4 regions of the Serratia odorifera genome follow, and region 1 is predicted to be linked to each of the others. Evidence: predicted binding sites of a transcription regulator. Region 1 holds the regulator's gene; each other region holds the start of a gene.
The links. Region 1 encodes CRP, which controls carbon source genes, mostly activating them, when cyclic AMP is high. Its sites were predicted from a motif close to ATGTGANNNNNNTCACAT; they were not measured.
Positions count from the first base shown of each region.

Region 2: the regulator CRP is predicted to act here: its motif matches at 1,834-1,851, upstream of udp (uridine phosphorylase).
Region 3: the regulator CRP is predicted to act here: its motif matches at 2,380-2,397, upstream of serC (3-phosphoserine/phosphohydroxythreonine transaminase).
Region 4: the regulator CRP is predicted to act here: its motif matches at 2,788-2,805, upstream of cdd (cytidine deaminase).

Region 1 covers NZ_JBGMUT010000008.1:167,401-171,892, forward strand. Annotated here, with positions in the region: gene ACCC84_RS18395 (helicase HerA-like domain-containing protein) at 1-176, shown strand, start outside; gene ACCC84_RS18400 (aminodeoxychorismate synthase component II) at 235-810, shown strand; gene argD (bifunctional acetylornithine/succinyldiaminopimelate transaminase) at 943-2,163, shown strand; gene crp (cAMP-activated global transcriptional regulator CRP) at 2,285-2,917, opposite strand; gene ACCC84_RS18415 (OsmC family protein) at 3,292-3,699, shown strand; gene ACCC84_RS18420 (phosphoribulokinase) at 3,753-4,492, opposite strand, start outside.
Region 2 covers NZ_JBGMUT010000011.1:98,941-103,432, forward strand. Annotated here, with positions in the region: gene ptsP (phosphoenolpyruvate--protein phosphotransferase) at 1-120, shown strand, start outside; gene fsa (fructose-6-phosphate aldolase) at 165-830, shown strand; gene ACCC84_RS20320 (dienelactone hydrolase family protein) at 867-1,703, opposite strand; gene udp (uridine phosphorylase) at 1,974-2,735, shown strand; gene ACCC84_RS20330 (tyrosine-protein phosphatase) at 2,887-3,669, shown strand; gene ACCC84_RS20335 (DedA family protein) at 3,766-4,296, shown strand; gene rmuC (DNA recombination protein RmuC) at 4,435-4,492, shown strand, end outside.
Region 3 covers NZ_JBGMUT010000001.1:392,855-397,346, reverse strand. Annotated here, with positions in the region: gene aroA (3-phosphoshikimate 1-carboxyvinyltransferase) at 1-1,118, opposite strand, end outside; gene serC (3-phosphoserine/phosphohydroxythreonine transaminase) at 1,227-2,312, opposite strand; gene ACCC84_RS01820 (DUF421 domain-containing protein) at 2,562-3,254, opposite strand; gene ansB (L-asparaginase 2) at 3,348-4,394, opposite strand.
Region 4 covers NZ_JBGMUT010000001.1:229,845-234,336, reverse strand. Annotated here, with positions in the region: gene ACCC84_RS01150 (sugar ABC transporter substrate-binding protein) at 1-151, shown strand, start outside; gene ACCC84_RS01145 (MFS transporter) at 284-1,498, shown strand; gene ACCC84_RS01140 (CidA/LrgA family protein) at 1,629-2,036, shown strand; gene ACCC84_RS01135 (CidB/LrgB family autolysis modulator) at 2,033-2,728, shown strand; gene cdd (cytidine deaminase) at 2,965-3,849, shown strand; gene ACCC84_RS01125 (NAD-dependent malic enzyme) at 4,070-4,492, shown strand, end outside.

The DNA.
Region 1 (4,492 bases):
CAGCCGGTGGTGGCCTGATGGGCGGGTTGAACGATCTGCTGTTCGGCTCTACCGGTCCACGCGGCGGCAAGCGCGATGGTATTGTTCAAACGGCGGCCAAGAGCATGGCTCGCGACCTTGGCAAGCAGATTTTGCGCGGCGTTTTGGGATCGATTATGGGCGGCCGTAAAAAGTAAGCGGAAAATTTCGTCAGCGGCAGTAAACTAGCGCAGCTTTTTTCTGCCTGGACATGTCATGCTGCTGCTGATTGATAACTACGACTCTTTCACCTACAACCTGTACCAATACTTCTGCCAGTTGGGCGCCGAAGTGTTGGTCAAGCGCAACGATGAATTGCAACTGGCCGATATTGAACGGCTTGCGCCACAGAGACTGGTGATTTCACCCGGCCCGTGCACGCCGAATGAGGCGGGCATTTCTCTTGCTGCCATTCGCCACTTTGCCGGCAGGCTGCCCATTTTGGGCGTATGCCTCGGCCATCAGGCGTTGGGGCAGGCGTTTGGCGCCACGGTGGTACGCGCCCGTCAGGTGATGCATGGCAAGACCTCTGCCATTCGGCACCATAACGGCGGCGTTTTTGCTGGGCTGAACAATCCGTTGACCGTGACCCGTTACCACTCGCTGGTGCTGGAAGCCGCCACGTTGCCAGACTGCTTTGAGGTAACCGCCTGGAGTGAGCGCGACGGCGAACCTGACGAAATCATGGGGATCCGCCATCGTCAGCTGGCGCTGGAAGGGGTGCAGTTTCACCCGGAAAGCATTCTCAGCGAGCAGGGGCACCAACTGCTGGATAATTTCCTGAAAAGTTAACCGGTTATGAGTTTTTTTCCTTTTTTGGCGATTTAGGTTTGCCCTTGATTGGTTTTTTATGCATATTTTGTGATTATATTTTCACTTAATGGCAACATTGAAAATCCGATCACGTTCAGGGTGGACCCAATAATGACCGAAAAATACCCAGTCAGCCGCAATACGTTCGACCAGGTTATTCTGCCTGTTTATGCACCTGCCCAGTTTGTCCCCGTCAAGGGCAAGGGCAGCCGAGTGTGGGACAGCAACGGCAAGGAGTATATTGATTTCTCTGGCGGTATTGCGGTGACTGCGCTGGGGCATTGCCACCCGGCATTGGTGGCGGCGCTGAAGCAGCAGGGTGAAACCCTGTGGCACACCAGCAATGTCTTTACCAACGAGCCGTCGCTGCGCCTGGCCAGCAAGCTTATCGCCGCGACTTTCGCCGATCGGGTGTTCTTCGCCAATTCCGGCGCCGAAGCCAACGAAGCGGCATTCAAGCTGGCGCGCCACTATGCCATTACCCGCCACAGCCCGTACAAAACCAAAATCATCGCGTTTTATAACGCGTTCCATGGCCGTACGCTGTTTACCGTCTCGGTTGGCGGCCAGGCGAAGTATTCCGACGGCTTCGGGCCAAAGCCGGCCGACATCGTGCATGTACCGTTCAACGATCTGGCGGCGGTCAAGGCGGTGATGGACGATCACACCTGCGCGGTGGTGATGGAGCCGATTCAGGGCGAAGGCGGTATTACTCCGGTGGATGCGCAGTTCCTGCAAGGTGTGCGTGAACTGTGCGATCGCCACCAGGCGCTGTTGGTATTTGATGAAGTGCAAAGCGGTATGGGGCGCAGCGGCAAGCTGTTCGCCTATATGCACTACGGTGTGACGCCGGATATTCTGACCACCGCCAAAGCGTTGGGCGGCGGTTTCCCGGTCAGCGCCATGCTGACCACCGAGGAGATTGCTTCGGTGATGCAGGTCGGTACCCACGGCACCACCTATGGCGGCAATCCGCTGGCCTGCGCGGTGGCGGAGGCGGCGTTGGACGTGATCAATACCGCCGAAGTGTTGAGCGGCGTCGAACAGCGTCATACGCTGTATGTTGCGGCGTTGCGGGACATTGGCGAAAAATACCGTATTTTCAGCGAGATTCGCGGTATGGGGCTGTTGATCGGCGCCGAACTGACGGCGCCTTACCACGGCAAGGCGCGTGATTTCCTCACCGCGGCCGCCGCGCGTGGCCTGATGATTTTAAATGCCGGGCCGAACGTGATCCGATTTGCGCCGTCGCTGGTCGTTGAGCCGCAAGATATTGCCGACGGTATGGCGTTGTTTGAGCTGGCGGTTCAGGACGTGATCAACGCCGGGTAGCTACCCACCGGCGGTCGGCAGACGGTATCGGATGTCCGACTGTGTCCACGGTAAACGGCGCATAAAAATGCCGGTCAGCGTTAACTGACCGGCATTTTTTGAAGCGTGCCGTTTTAATGGATTAACGGGTACCGTAGACGACGATGGTTTTGCCGTGTGCGGAAATCAGGTTTTGATCTTCGAGCATTTTCAGAATACGGCCAACCGTTTCGCGTGAACAACCGACGATTTGACCAATTTCCTGACGGGTGATTTTAATTTGCATGCCGTCCGGGTGAGTCATGGCATCCGGCTGTTTGGCCAGATTGAGCAGGGTTTGCGCAATGCGGCCGGTAACGTCTAGGAAGGCGAGGTTACCCACTTTCTCTGAGGTGATCTGTAGGCGGCTTGCCATCTGCGCCGACAGGCGCATCAGAATGTCAGGGTTCACCTGGATCAGCTGACGGAATTTCTTATAGGAAATTTCAGCCACTTCACAGGCGGTTTTAGCCCTAACCCAGGCGCTGCGTTCCTGGCCTTCTTCAAATAATCCAAGTTCGCCGATGAAATCGCCCTGATTGAGATAGGACAGGATCATCTCTTTGCCTTCTTCATCCTTGATCAGCACCGCAACGGAGCCTTTCACGATGTAGTAAAGCGTTTCGGCCTTTTCACCTTGGTGAATCAGCGTACTTTTCGATGGATATTTGTGGATATGGCAATGAGACAGGAACCATTCGAGAGTAGGGTCTGTTTGCGGTTTGCCGAGAACCATTCGCTGTTATCCTCTGTTGTAATCTGCCTGTATCACAGGGGTCAGAGTTCCCTGTCAAACGTGTTATGGCTGTCCATGAGCGGCGACCATTAACCGTTTTTGAGGCGTGACGTAAAAATACGCTATTGCCCTAGCATATTAACTTGCAGTGAGAGCTGCAAGCTACATTCTGTTAACATACACATTAAGGTGCCTTTCCGTGGGCATTTCCCTGAAAGCGCTGTCCAGAAAGCGTTATTGCGGCTCTGTTTGTAGCACAGAGTGACGCGGGTGTCTTGTGTTGTCTCGCTCACACATGACCAGTATCAGGTTCCGTTGCCAGTTTTGCTGCTAACGCGTAGTCTGATGACAAAGAATCAATCGGAGTCATGAGCATGCAGGCAAGAGTCAAATGGGTTGAAGGGTTAACGTTTCTTGGCGAATCGGCGTCTGGCCATCAGGTATTGATGGACGGCAATGCCGGTGACAAGGCGCCAAGTCCGATGGAAATGGTGCTGATGTCCGTGGGGGGATGCAGCGCGATTGACGTGGTGTCGATTTTGCAAAAAGGCCGTCACGACGTGCGTGATTGTGAGGTAAAACTGACCTCTGAACGTCGCGAAGAGGCACCACGGGTATTTACCCATATCAACCTGCATTTTATCGTCAGCGGTAAAGGGCTTGGCGACAAGGCGGTGGAGCGTGCGGTGGATCTGTCTGCCGACAAATACTGTTCGGTAGCGCTGATGCTCGGCAAGGCCGCCAGCGTTACCCACAGCTTTGAAGTCCGGGAAGTGGCCTAATGGCATGTGGCGCGGTGGCCTAATCCTCCCCGCGCCCGTCCGGTGTCGCCTGGCTACTCAATCTTTTTGCCTTCCAGCAGCCGCTGCACCAGCGGTGCCATGATCAACTCCATCGCCAGTCCCATTTTGCCGCCGGGCACCACCAGCGTATTGATGTGCGAAATAAACGAGCCTTGCAGCATCGCCAGCAGATAAGGGAAATCAATCTGATCCAGCCCGCGGAAGTGGATCACCACAAAGCTTTCGTCCAGCGACGGGATGGCCTTGGCGGCAAACGGGTTGGAGGTATCCACCGTTGGCACGCGCTGGAAGTTGATGTGGGTGCGTGAAAACTGCGGTGTGATGTAGTTGATATAGTCTTCCATCGAACGCACTACCGAATCCATCACCGCTTCGCGAGAATGGCCGCGTTCGCCAGTATCGCGGATCAGCTTCTGGATCCACTCCAGGTTGACGATTGGCACCACGCCGACCAGCAGATCGACCTGCTGTGCCACGTCATGCTGATCGGTGACGACGCCGCCGTGCAGCCCTTCGTAGAACAGCACGTCGGTGGGTTCCGGCAGGGCTTCCCACGGTGTAAAGGTGCCAGGAACCTGGTTGTACGGCACGGCTTCGTCATAGGTGTGCAGATATTTACGTGAACGGCCGCTGCCGCCGTTGCCATATTCACGGAAGCTCTGCTCCAGCAGGCCGAAGTCGTTGGCTTCGGGGCCAAAATAGCTGATATGACGGCCGAGGTCGCGCGCCTTGCGGATCGCCGCGTCCATTTCCGGCCGGGTGTAGCGGTGGA
Region 2 (4,492 bases), on a different contig from region 1:
ATGCGTATTTTTTCTAAATTGGCCCGGCGCATCATGCATGACGAGTTTCGCACGGCGTTGGTCAATGCGGCGTCGGCACCACAGGTAGAAGCATTGTTGCAACAAGAGCTTGAACTGTAATTCACCGCAGGGCGCGTTGGCACCCTATTTTTTGGAGAACATCGATGGAACTCTATCTCGATACCGCCGACGTCGGCGCAGTAAAACGGCTGGCACGTATTCTGCCTTTGCAGGGCGTAACCACCAATCCGAGCATTATTGCCAGCTCACGCACCAGTCTGTGGGAGGTGTTACCGGCGCTGCATGAAGCGTTAGGGGGAGAGGGCAGACTATTTGCCCAGACCATGGCAAACAATGCGCCGCAGATAGTCGAAGAGGCGCTACGCCTGAATGAACGGGTGCCGGGGCTGGTGGTGAAGGTGCCGGTGACCGCGGAAGGGCTGGCGGCGATCAAGACGTTAAAAAGCTTGGCGATACCTACCTTGGGCACCGCGGTTTATGGTGCGGCACAAGGGCTGCTGTCGGTATTGGCCGGGGCGGACTATGTGGCGCCGTATGTTAATCGCATCGATGCGCAGGGAGGCAACGGCATTGCCACCGTCGCAGAGCTGCAGCAGTTACTGGAACGTCACGCTGCGCAAGCGAAGGTATTGGCTGCCAGTTTCAAAACCCCGCGTCAGGCATTGGATTGCCTGCTGGCGGGGTGCGGGGCGATAACCTTGCCACCGGAAATTGCGCAGCAGTTTATTAATGCGCCTGCGGTACAGGCGGCGGTGGTCAAGTTTGAGCAGGATTGGCAGGCGGCATTTGGCACGCTGCAACTGGAGTAACTCTCAGGGCCCGGCGTGGCCGAGCCCGTGCGGTGCTTATTTCACCCCCACCACGCCATGCTGGATAAACCAGTCCAGCATGCGTTGCCAGCCGTCCTGCGCCGATTCGGCATGGTAACTGGGGCGGTAATCGGCGTTAAACGCGTGGCCCGCTTGCGGATAGACCACGATGTCGGCATCCGCGTTGGCGGCGCGGATCGCCTGGCGCATACTTTCCACCGTTTCCTGCGGGATACTGCCGTCCTGCCCGCCGTATAACCCCAATACCGGCGCCGTCAGCTGTGTGGCGATATCCACCGGGTGTTTCGGTGAGTTGAGGGTTTTCTCTCCCACCAATTTGCCGTACCAGGCGACGGCGGCTTTCAGTTGCGGGTTATGCGCCGCATACAACCAGGTAATGCGCCCACCCCAGCAAAAACCGGTGATCGCCAACTTGCTGGCATCGCCACCATGGCGTATGGCCCAATTGGCGGTATGATCCAAATCGATCAGCACTTGCTTATCTGGCACTTTGCTGACCAGTTTTTGCAGCAGTTCGCTGATATCGCTGTAATCTCGTGCTTCACCCTGGCGGAAATACAGCTCAGGCGCGATCGCCAGATAGCCCTCTTTAGCCAGCCGGCGGCACAGATCCTGAATATGCTGATGAACGCCGAAGATTTCCTGTACCACCAGTACCACCGGGAAGGGGCCGTTATGAGCGGCCGGTTTGGCGATAAAGGCCGGCAGGTCGTCACCCTGTGACGGAATGGTGGTTTCACCCGCATGAATGCCTGCGTCGTCAGTATAAACAGTGGTTGCAGCCAACGGCGTGGTGGCCGGATTAAAACCCTCTTTGGCCTGTTTTAATGTCATCACGTATTCGGTTTTCATTGCGGTCTCCATGCAAGAGAAAAGCAGTTCTGCAAGTAACTATAGGTAAGATTGCGCCCGGTTGTCATCGTGGTGCGTGTGCCTGTAGTGGCTAGACTTGGACAAAACGCAGCGGTGAGAACGGCCATTTCTGTGATATAAATCACAAAAATTATGTAGATCGTAATTCGTTTCTTTATTGGTGGTGATGTTGGTCACGAAAAAGGGCGTTGATTTTCAGTAGAGTACTTTTTTGTTCCTCCCAATAATCTGATCTATGAGGAGTCTCTTATGTCTCAGTCTGATGTTTTCCATCTCGGCCTCACCAAAAATGATTTACAAGGGGCTCAGCTTGCGATTGTTCCTGGCGATCCGCAGCGTGTAGAGAAAATCGCCAAATTGATGGAAAACCCAGTGCATCTGGCGTCCCATCGTGAATTCACCTCATGGCGTGCAGAATTGGACGGCAAAGCGGTTATCGTTTGCTCGACTGGCATCGGCGGCCCTTCCACTTCTATCGCAGTAGAGGAATTGGCGCAACTGGGCATTCGCACTTTCCTGCGCATTGGTACTACTGGCGCGATTCAGCCGCATATCAACGTCGGTGATGTGCTGGTGACCACGGCGGCGGTACGCCTTGACGGTGCCAGCCTGCATTTTGCGCCAATGGAATTCCCGGCGGTAGCGGACTTCGCCTGCACCACCGCGTTGGTTGAAGCAGCCAAAGCCAGCGGTGCCAACACGCATATTGGCGTGACCGCGTCCTCCGATACTTTCTACCCGGGCCAGGAACGTTATGATACCTATTCCGGTCGCGTGGTCAGCCGGTTCAAAGGCTCGATGGAAGAGTGGCAATCCATGGGCGTAATGAACTATGAAATGGAATCCGCGACGCTGTTGACCATGTGCGCCAGTCAGGGCCTGCGTGCCGGTATGGTGGCCGGCGTGATCGTTAACCGTACCCAGCAGGAAATTCCGAATGCGGAAACCATGAAGCAAACCGAAAGCCATGCGGTGCAAATCGTGGTGGACGCGGCGCGTCGCCTGCTGTAATCCTCCAATGCAACGGGCCCTCACGCGGCCCGTTTCTCCATTCAGGCGTAATCTGTTACGGTGGTCTTCTCCGGCGTCGGCAGATCGTCATGATTGCCGCGTTGTCTTGGCACCGCTGGTGCTTTCTTCGACAATAATCAAGAGGATGTCTATGACTGCCCAGATTCTGCTTCATCCTTCACTTGCGCCGCTTGACGGTGGTATCAACTTCCGTGACTTGGGCGGCAACAGCGTGGCCGATGGCCGCCGTATCAAACGCGGTTTACTGTTTCGTTCCGGTTCGCTCGAACGGTTGACCGAAAATGACTGTACCTTTCTGGCCGGCGTGCCGGTACGGTCAGTGCTCGACTATCGCGATGCCGACGAAGTACAAGCCAAACCGGATGTGCTGTGGAGCGGTGCCGATTACCACCATTTCCCGGCCAACCCGTTGAGCAACGAGGTTAACGCCAACCTGGAAAGCCTGACCAGCGAAACCCTGGCAAACTTTGACGCGCGGGCCTTCATGCTGGAACTGTATCGTCGATTGCCGTTTGGCAATGCGGCATATCGGCAGTTGGCCAACCTGCTGGCGCAGCCGGACGCCGGCGCTATTGTTCAGCACTGTGCGGTGGGCAAGGACCGTACCGGCATCGGTTCGGCACTGGTGTTGTTCGCGCTGGGGGCAGACCGGGCCACGGTTGTGGAAGACTATCTGCTGACGGAAACCACGCTGGCCAGCTTCCGCGAACATATGCTGGATCAGCTGTCCATTCGCCTGAACGACGCGGCGCTGGCGCAGTTTGCCTTCGTATTGAGCGCTCGCGAAGAGTTCCTGATGACTGCGCTTGGCTGCATCGATACACAGTACGGCAGCACCGATCGCTGGCTGGAAGCGGAGTACGGGCTGGGGGACAGCCAGCGCGAAACCCTGCGGGCGCACTATCTGGAATAGTCGTACAGCAAGCGCAATGTTTAGCCGGGGTTTAACCAACGTCGGCGGGCATTGCGTATCCTTGGGCAAAGGATATCCGGTATCAAGGAGACGGGTTTGAATCTGAACGACATTATCCACTGGGTCAGCGAAGTCGTGCGGCAGCACGAGGGCTGGGCCATTCCCATCATTTTCTTCCTGGCTTTTGGCGAATCGCTGGCGTTTCTGTCGCTGTTGCTGCCAGCCACGGTGATCCTGCTGGCGTTGGGGGCGCTGATTGGCGAAAGCGGCATTGCGTTCTGGCCGATTTGGGCTGCCGCGGCGGCGGGCGCCTTTTTTGGCGATTGGCTTTCCTATTGGGTCGGCTACCATTATCAGCAGCGGGTGGCGCATATGTGGCCGCTGTCACGCAATCCGCAACTGCTGGTGCGTGGCCACGCGTTTTTTGAACGCTGGGGCGTGCTCGGCATCTTCTTCGGGCGCTTCTTTGGCCCCCTGCGCGCCGTAGTGCCGCTGGTCGGCGGCATCTGTGCCATGCCGCAGCGCTATTTTCAATTGGCCAATATTACCTCGGCGATGATTTGGGCGTTCGGCATTCTTGCGCCGGGCGCATTTGGTATCAAGTGGCTAAGCCAGTGGTTTGGTTAGCGCTTTTGCTGTTTGCTCAGCGTTTCGCATTATTACCTGCAACATGCAAATCAGGCTGGACATCCATACAGTCTCCCCTTAACGTGACCGCAGCGGGCGTGTTACGCGCTGGAATAGAACAGGGTAACGGGAGGCAGGGTGGATACCAGTCTGATTTACGGTATTGGCGGGAGCGTGGTCGGCTTATTGCTCGGGT
Region 3 (4,492 bases), on a different contig from region 1:
GCCGGCGGCACTACGTGGATGTAGTCTTCGCCTTCGTCGACCGTCGCGCCAACCTTGCGCAACTCGGTGGCCATCGCCGCCAGACGGTCGGTTTCCTTCACCCGCCAGTTGTAAATATTGCGCAGCGTGGTTGGGCCGTTGGCAAACAACGCGGCGGTGGCGATGGTCATCGCGGCATCCGGGATATGGTTCATGTCCATATCGATACCATTCAGTTCACCGCGGTGACATTCGATGAAATCATCACCCCAGGTAATATGCGCGCCCATCTTCGCCAGCACATCGGCAAATTTGGTGTCGCCCTGCACGCTGTGGGTACCGATACCGGTTACGCGCACCGTTCCGCCCTTGATCGCCGCCGCTGCCAGAAAATACGAGGCCGAAGACGCATCGCCTTCCACCAGGTAATCACCTGGCGACACATAGGTTTGCTGCCCGCGAATGTGGAACACGCGGTAATCCTCGTGGCTGACTTCAACCCCGAAGGTACGCATCAGGTGCAGCGTGATGTCGATGTACGGTTTGGATACCAGCTCGCCCTTGATATGGATATGCGTATCCTGCTCAGCCAGCGGTGCAGTCATCAGCAGCGCGGTGAGGAACTGACTGGAAACGCTGCCGTCGACGCTAACGTTGCCGCCGCTAAACCCGCCACGCAGTCGCACCGGCGGATAGTCACTCTGCTCCAGATAGTCGATTTGCGCGCCGCCCTGACGCAAGGCGTCGACCAGGTGACCGATAGGCCGCTCTTTCATGCGCGGTTCACCGGTCAGCACCACCTCGCCGTTACCCAGGCACAATGCCGCAGCCAACGGACGCATGGCGGTACCCGCATTGCCAAGGAACAGCTCCAGCGGCTGTTTGGCCACCAGCGGCCCGGCGACGCCGTCAACCGTACAAACGGTGCGATCGGCAGACAGTTGATAACTTACCCCCAACGCCTGTAACGCGTTCAGCATGTGCCGCACGTCATCGCTGTCCAGCAGGTTGGTCAGCCGGGTGGTGCCCGCCGCCAGCGCCGCCAGCAGCAGAGCCCGGTTGGAAACGCTCTTGGAGCCGGGTAAGTTGACGGTGCCATTGACCAAAGCAACCGGTTGTAACGTCAGGGAATCCACCATGTGAACAAAACTCTCCAAATCTGATAAACGAAACGGCCCCGGGAATCATGCCGGAGCCGCTTTATTGCAACAACAGCCAACCTCGCCCACTATCGGGGGCGACGGCACTCAACCATGGCGACGTTCAAAGTCCACCATAAAATCAGTCAATGTTTGCACGCCAGCCAGTGGCATCGCATTGTAAATAGAGGCGCGCATGCCGCCGACCACGCGGTGGCCTTTCAGCGCCTGCAGGCCAATGGCTTCGGCTTCGCTGAGGAACAGCGAATCCAACGCCGCATCGGCCAGTTGGAACGGTACGTTCATCCACGAGCGGTTGGTGCTCGCCACCTGGCTGCGATAAAAGTCGGAACTGTCAATGGTGGTGTACAGCAGATCGGCTTTGGCCCGATTGCGTTTTTCCATCTCGACCAGCCCACCCTGTTCCTTCAACCACTTGAACACCAGACCGGAAAGATACCAGGCGAACGTCGGCGGCGTATTGAACATCGAGTCGTTTTCGGCCAACACGGTATAATCAAGAATGGACGGGACTTCGCGACGCGCCTTGCCCAGCAGATCGTCACGCACGATCACCAGCGTCAGGCCGGCCGGACCAATGTTCTTCTGCGCGCCGGCATAAATTACCCCGAAGCGGCTAACGTCCAGCGGACGGGAAAGAATGGTCGAAGAGTAATCGCCGATCACCACTTTGTCGCCGAAGTCTGGCGTTTCATCGATGGCAACGCCGTCGATGGTTTCATTCGGGCAATAGTGAACGTAAGCCGCGTCATCGCTGAGCTGCCACTGGCTCATCGGCACAATGGCACGCAAACCGTCAACGGTGGTTTTAACGTCAATCACGTTTGGCGAACAGTACTTTTTTGCTTCGTTGATCGCGCTGTGCGCCCAATAACCGCCGTCAATGTAATCGGCGGTTGTCTGCTCACCGAGCAGGTTCAACGGCAGCGCGGCAAATTGTGCACGCGCGCCGCCGTGGCAAAACAGGACTTTATAGTTGGAGGGGACTTTCAACAGGTCGCGCAGATCCTGTTCGGATTGCTCGGCCACCGCGATGAACTCTTTACTGCGGTGACTGATTTCCATCACCGATGTACCGAGGCCGTGCCAGTTGCACAGTTCCTGTTCCGCGCGACGCAAAACTTCTACCGGCAGCATAGCCGGGCCAGAACTAAAATTATAAACCTGAGTCATTTCCCCTCACCACATTCACTATTTCGCCAATCAGCTTGGCTAACCGAAATACGCCCCTGGCCGGATAATGTGATATCCAGCACATCGGTTTTATCACTCGCGCCCCCCCGCTGCAACGCTTATTCGCCCGACGGCGGGAAACTGCCTACAACGGCGGTAACAGCCTCTGCCATACGTTGGCCATTTTTTGCGATAAAACGCTATGACACCGGCCAATTCAGCGGCTTATCACGGTTTTTTATGCTGTATTCAGCCAACTCGCCGATGAGAAAGTGCGGCGATCCAGCGGTCATTCTTGCAGCGTGGACACTGATGCTGCTGCGTACTGAGCAGCGGTGCAATCATGCCACAAATACTACAGGCAAAATCGCCGTCCTGTTCAACCCGATCGACGGCGGTCACGCACTGCGATGGCAACACCGGCAAACCGGGTCGAACCCGATCGGGCGGGTAAAAATAGACCGAAATGCCGCCATTGACTTCCAGAATCGCCAGCCGCACCTGCCCCAGGTGCTCGACGCCGGCCTGCCGCAGCTCCATAAAGAATTCGTCATGGGTAATGTTCTCCTGACGCATGGTATCCCAGGCAAATACCCCGTCGTCGACCAGTACCAACGCCCGTCCCTCCATCCAGTCCTGCACCTTGCGGTGACGGTCCATCAGAAAAGTGGAAACCCGGTACAGCACCATGATACTGACAAATACCGTCAACACCGGCAGCAGCGGTACATCATGATAGAAGGTCACGTCTCCGGCGGCGGAGCCCAACGTCAGGATAATCAGCACTTCAAACAGTGACATCTGCCGGACGCCACGGCGCCCCGACATTTTCAGAAACAGGAACACCAGCAGGAAGGTAAACAGACTTCGCGCTGCCACCTCCGCCAGAAACGCCACGGATGTTTCATCAAACGCCATACGCTTAATATCGAACGCACGCATGCAGACTACTCCTCCAGCAAGAAAGATGCCTTATAGCTTAGCCGTTGCGTTGACATTGGGAGGTGCGCGCCCTGACAGGACGCGCTCCAGTTCTCAATATTGGTTAAACAGTTGCTGTATCTGGCGGGCGTCTTTGGTTTGCGTCAGCGCCAACTGCAGCAATACGCGGGCTTTTTGCGGATTGAGCGCACCGGCGGCAACAAAACCGTATTTTGCATCATCGACTTCTGCATCTTCGGTGGTGGCTCCCCCCGGAACCCGAGAGGCACGCACGACCGCCACACCGTGGTGCGCGGCGCTCGCCAGCGTGTCGAAGACGGTTTTATACAGGTTGCCGTTGCCCACGCCGGCACTGATAATCCCCTGGTAACCCTCGGCGATCAACGCCTTGGCCGGAGCATCGGACGCGTTGGCATAGTTGTAGATAATGCCAACCTTCGGCAGGGTATCCAGCTTGCTGACATCAAACGGCGTCGCGGTGGTGTGTTTACGTTGCGGCGTGCGCTGATAATCAATTTTGCCGTTGTGGATGTAACCCAGCGGGCCAAAGTTCGGCGACTGGAAGGCCTGGACCGCAGTGGTGCTGGTTTTGGTCGCGTCGCGGGCATCCAGCACCGTTTCGTTCATTGCCACCAGCACTCCCCGGTTGGCAGATTGCGGATCGGCGGCCGTCAGCACCGCGTTATACAGATTGAACGGGCCATCGGCGCTCATCGCCGTTGCCGGGCGCATCGCACCGACCATCACCACCGGTTTGTCGCACTTCACCGTTAAATCGAGAAAATAGGCAGTTTCCTCCAGCGTATCGGTACCATGAGTGATGACAAAGCCATCGGTTTTGGCGCAATCGGCGTTGATTTTCTTTGCCAGCGTTAGCCACACCTGGTCATTCATATCCTGTGAACCGATGCTTACCAGCTGTTCCCCCTGCACATTCGCCAACTGTTTCAACTGCGGTACCGCGCTCAGCAGGGCATCAACACCCAACTTCCCGGCGGTATAACTGGACTGGGTTGCTGATTCGCCACCGCCGGCAATGGTGCCGCCGGTGGCCAGAATGGTGATCGATGGCAATGCCAGCGCCGTCCCGCTAAATCCGGCCAATAACCCCGCCAGTACGCTGATTTTCATTGATTTCATTCGCTTTCTCCATGGTGAATAATGCGCTGGATTATCCCCCTTGCCACGATGAAAACTGTGACACCCGCTGCGCTTTAGGAATACATGGAGCTTGCTGG
Region 4 (4,492 bases), on a different contig from region 1:
CAAGGCCGCCGCCATTCCGCAGGCGCTACTGGTCAGCCAACCGGGGCCGGTAAACGTGGCCAGCCTGGGCAAAATCATTCCCGGCTGGGGCAGCAGTGACGATTTCGTCCAGCCATGGTTTGCCACGCTACAGTCACAGGCAGGCAAATAAGCTGTTTTAAGCGGGGGCGACAGCGGTTGCCCCTTTTTTGTGCTTATTTTCCATCAGCCCCTTTCCTGTTTGCCAAAATGCGCTATGTTATCAACACTGTGTTAATAACTGTATGCATAGACAGGCATTGTCATGAAGGGATTCCCGGCGCAAATCAATACCTTGTTGGCCAGTTCGTTACTGCTGACCATTGGCCGCGGCGTTACGCTGCCATTCATTACCATTTATCTCACCGAACATTTCCATCTGTTGCCTAAAAGCGTCGGCATCATCCTTGGTCTCAGCCTGACGATCGGCATTCTCAGCAGCCTGTATGGCGGCTATCTGGTGGACAAGTTCAACAAAACCACCCTGATTGCGCTTTCCATGCTGTTGTTCGCGCTGAGCTTTTTCATTATTCCCTGGATTGCGCAACCGGGCAGCATAGTCATCGTGCTGGCGGTGCTGCATACCGCATATGCCGTGCTTGGCATTACCATTAAAGCCTGTTTCGCCGAATGGCTGCCGGTAGCGCAGCGCATCAAGGCGTTTTCGATCAATTACACCCTGGTGAACGTCGGCTGGGCGATCGGCTCATCGCTCGGCGTACTGGTGGCCGGCTTTAGCCCCTTGCTGCCGTTCTACCTTTCCGGCGGCCTGGCACTGCTGACGGTAGTGATGGTGAACCTGAGACTGCGCCAGCAACAGGCGCAGCCGCAGGTTACCCGCCAATCGGACGCGCCCACGGTGATGCCCAGCTTCCGCCAGACGGCAAAAATCCTGCGTCAGGATCGCCGGCTGATCTACTTTACCCTGGGCAGCACGCTGGGCGCGGTAGTGTTCGGCCAGTTCACCGGTTATCTGTCGCAGTACCTGATCACCGTCTCCAGTGCCGACTTCGCCTACCGGGTGATTGGGCTGGTGATGATCGTCAACGCCTGTATCGTGATTGCGTTACAGTACCTGCTGAGCCGCGGCATGCGGCAGGACAACATTCTGCGCTGGCTGACGCTGGGCACGCTGTTTTTCATTATCGGCCTGCTGGGCTTTCTGTTTGCCGGCCAGTCGCTGTGGCTGTGGGCGACGGCCATGGCGGTTTTCACCCTCGGCGAAATCATTGTCATCCCGGTGGAATACATGTTCATCGATTTCATTGCTCCCGGGCATTTAAAAGGCAGTTACTATGGCGTGCAAAACCTCAGCAATCTGGGAGGGGCCATCAATCCGGTACTGTGCGGCCTGTTGCTGAGCTATGCCGCACCGGCGCTGATGTTCGTCATGCTGATTGCTGCCGCACTGTTCAGCCTGCTGTTTTTCTTTCTCGGACATCGGCTGGCGCAACGACAGCGGCTGGCACAGGAGGCGTAACCTACACTTGTTCCATGCCGTCAATAGCGCCTAATGGCATCGTATGCATAGACAGGATTCATGGCGTGTTTTGTGGCCAAGCTCACAGTTTAATTGTATGATGAATACATCAGTTAAACAGGAAAGAATCATGACCAACCTATTCGCACTGTGTTGGAAATACCTGCGGGCCTTCGCTTTAATTTATCTCTGCCTGTTTGCCGGCAATGCGATTTCCGCCCTTTTACCCATCACCATCCCCGGCAGCATCATCGGCATGTTGCTGCTGTTTGCGCTGCTGTCATCGCAACTGCTGCCAGCCAAATGGGTGCGTCCGGGCTGCAACGTCTTCATCCGTTACATGGTATTGCTGTTTGTGCCGATTGGCGTCGGTGTCATGCAATATTATCGGCAGATTGTCGATCATCTGGCGCCGCTGCTGGTGTCCTGCCTGGTCAGTACCGTGCTGGTACTGGTGGTGGTGGGTTATTCCTCCCACTATTTTCACCGCGACCGTAGCCTGGCCGCTGGCAAGCGCGATGCCAAGGAGGACAAATGATGGATAACATCTGGTGGTCGTTACCGTTAACGCTGGTGGTGTTTTACGCGGCACGGGCGTTGTCGCAGCGACTGAAAATGCCACTGCTCAACCCGCTGCTGGTGTCGATGGCCATCATCATTCCTTTTCTGCTGTTCACCGGTATTCCTTACCAACGCTACTTCCAGGGCAGCAAGATACTGAACGACTTTTTACAACCTGCGGTGGTGGCGCTGGCCTTTCCGCTGTATGAACAGATACACCAGATCCGCGCACGCTGGAAGTCGATCATTACCGTGTGCTTTATTGGCAGTCTGACCGCGATGATCAGCGGCGGCGCCATCGCGCTGTGGATGGGCGCTACGCCAGAAATCGTCGCGTCAATCCTGCCAAAATCGGTCACCACGCCGATCGCCATGGCAACGGCGGAATCGATCGGCGGCATTCCGGCCATCAGCGCCGTCTGCGTGATTTTTGTCGGGATTTTCGGCGCTATTTTCGCCCACCCCCTCTTCAACCTGATGAGGATAAACACCAAATCTGCACGTGGTCTGGCGATGGGCAGCGCATCACACGCCCTGGGGACCGCGCGTAGCGTAGAACTGGACTATCAGGAGGGCGCATTCAGCTCACTGGCTCTGGTTGTCTGCGGGATTATTACCTCGTTATTGGCGCCGTTATTGTTCCCGCTGCTGTTGCATCTGTTTGCCTAAGGCCAAAACTTGCGATACATCTCGCAATAATGATTTCTATTACATGAATTTCACCAATAAGGAGATCTTAATCACACTTTATTGATGGCGGGCTGCCTAGAATGCCCTATCCAATTAATTCGAGATTGCATTGCGGCGGCTGCCTGCAAAAGCCTGATACGTCAGGCGTGGCGCAAACCGCCAACGATGTGAATCGGTAACAGCGGCCTCCCCGTTAATCAATAGAGAGACCTACCATGCATACGCGTTTTCACACCGCTTTCAGCCAATTGCCCGCTTCCTTGCAAAGCGCCCTGCAGCCTTATATGGACACACCTGATTTCCCGGCGATGTTCGACCTCAGCCAGGTTGAGGCAATCAAGCAGCGCTGCGGGCTGGATGATGATGCCCTGGCATTTGCCCTGCTGCCGCTGGCGGCAACCTGTTCCTTAACCCCGATCTCACATTTCAACGTCGGTGCCATCGCCCGCGGCGTCAGCGGCAATCTGTATTTTGGCGCCAATATGGAATTTCACGGCGCGCCGATGCAACAAACCATCCATGCCGAACAATGTGCAGTGACCCACGCCTGGCTGCGTGGCGAACGCTCACTGGCCTCCATCACCGTCAACTACACACCGTGCGGCCACTGCCGCCAGTTTATGAACGAGTTGAACAGCGGCGGTGAACTGCAAATTCGCCTGCCGGGGCGCGACGCGGCCACGCTGGCAGATTATCTGCCGGATGCATTTGGCCCGCGCGATCTGGCTATCAGCACCCTGTTGATGGACCCGGTGGATCATGGTTTCCAACTGTCGCTGAACGACCCACTGGACCAGGCGGCGCTGAACGCCGCCAACCGTAGCCATGCGCCCTACAGCAACGCCCACAGCGGCGTAGCGCTGGAAACCGCCGAGGGTAAAATCCATGCGGGTCGCTATGCCGAAAACGCCGCCTTCAACCCAAGCCTGCCGCCGTTACAAGCGGCACTGGTACTGTTAAACCTCTCCGGCGGCGATTGCCGGCAAATCCGCCGCGCGGTGCTGGCGGAGCCGCAGAGCGCCATACTCAGCCAATGGGATGCCACCCGCGCCACGCTGGCGGCGTTGGGTTGCGACGCGGTCAGCCGTATCACCTTCTGACGCCTTGGACGCGGGGCCGTTCGGCTCCGCAGCTACCAGTCCCGCCGGCCAAATACAATGCCATTCATCTTCTAAAACACTTTTTTTAGTTAAAAAATGATTTGAACGTCGATAATTTCATCAATTTGCCTCATGATCCGATAACAATTGCTGTACATATTTTCCTTATCTTTTAGGATCACCAGTTATAAAAATTATCTGATACGTTAAGAGTAAACTGATGGAACTTGAATACGAAAGCAAACGCCCGCTGTATATCCCCTATGCCGGTCCAATTCTGTTGGAATTCCCGCTGCTCAACAAAGGCAGTGCATTTACAGAAGACGAGCGTAGCCATTTCAATCTGCACGGCCTGCTGCCGGAGGCGGTAGAAACCATTGAAGAACAGGTTGAACGTGCCTATCGTCAATACCAGGACTTCAAAAACGACAACGACAAGCATATTTATCTGCGCAACATTCAGGACACCAACGAAACGCTGTTCTACCGCCTGCTCGATGCCCACCTGAGCGAAATGATGCCGATCATCTACACGCCGACGGTCGGTGAAGCCTGCGAGCACTTCTCGGACATTTATCGCCGGGCACGCGGTCTGTTCATTTCCTATCCGAATCGCGACCGCATCGACGATATGCTGCAAAAC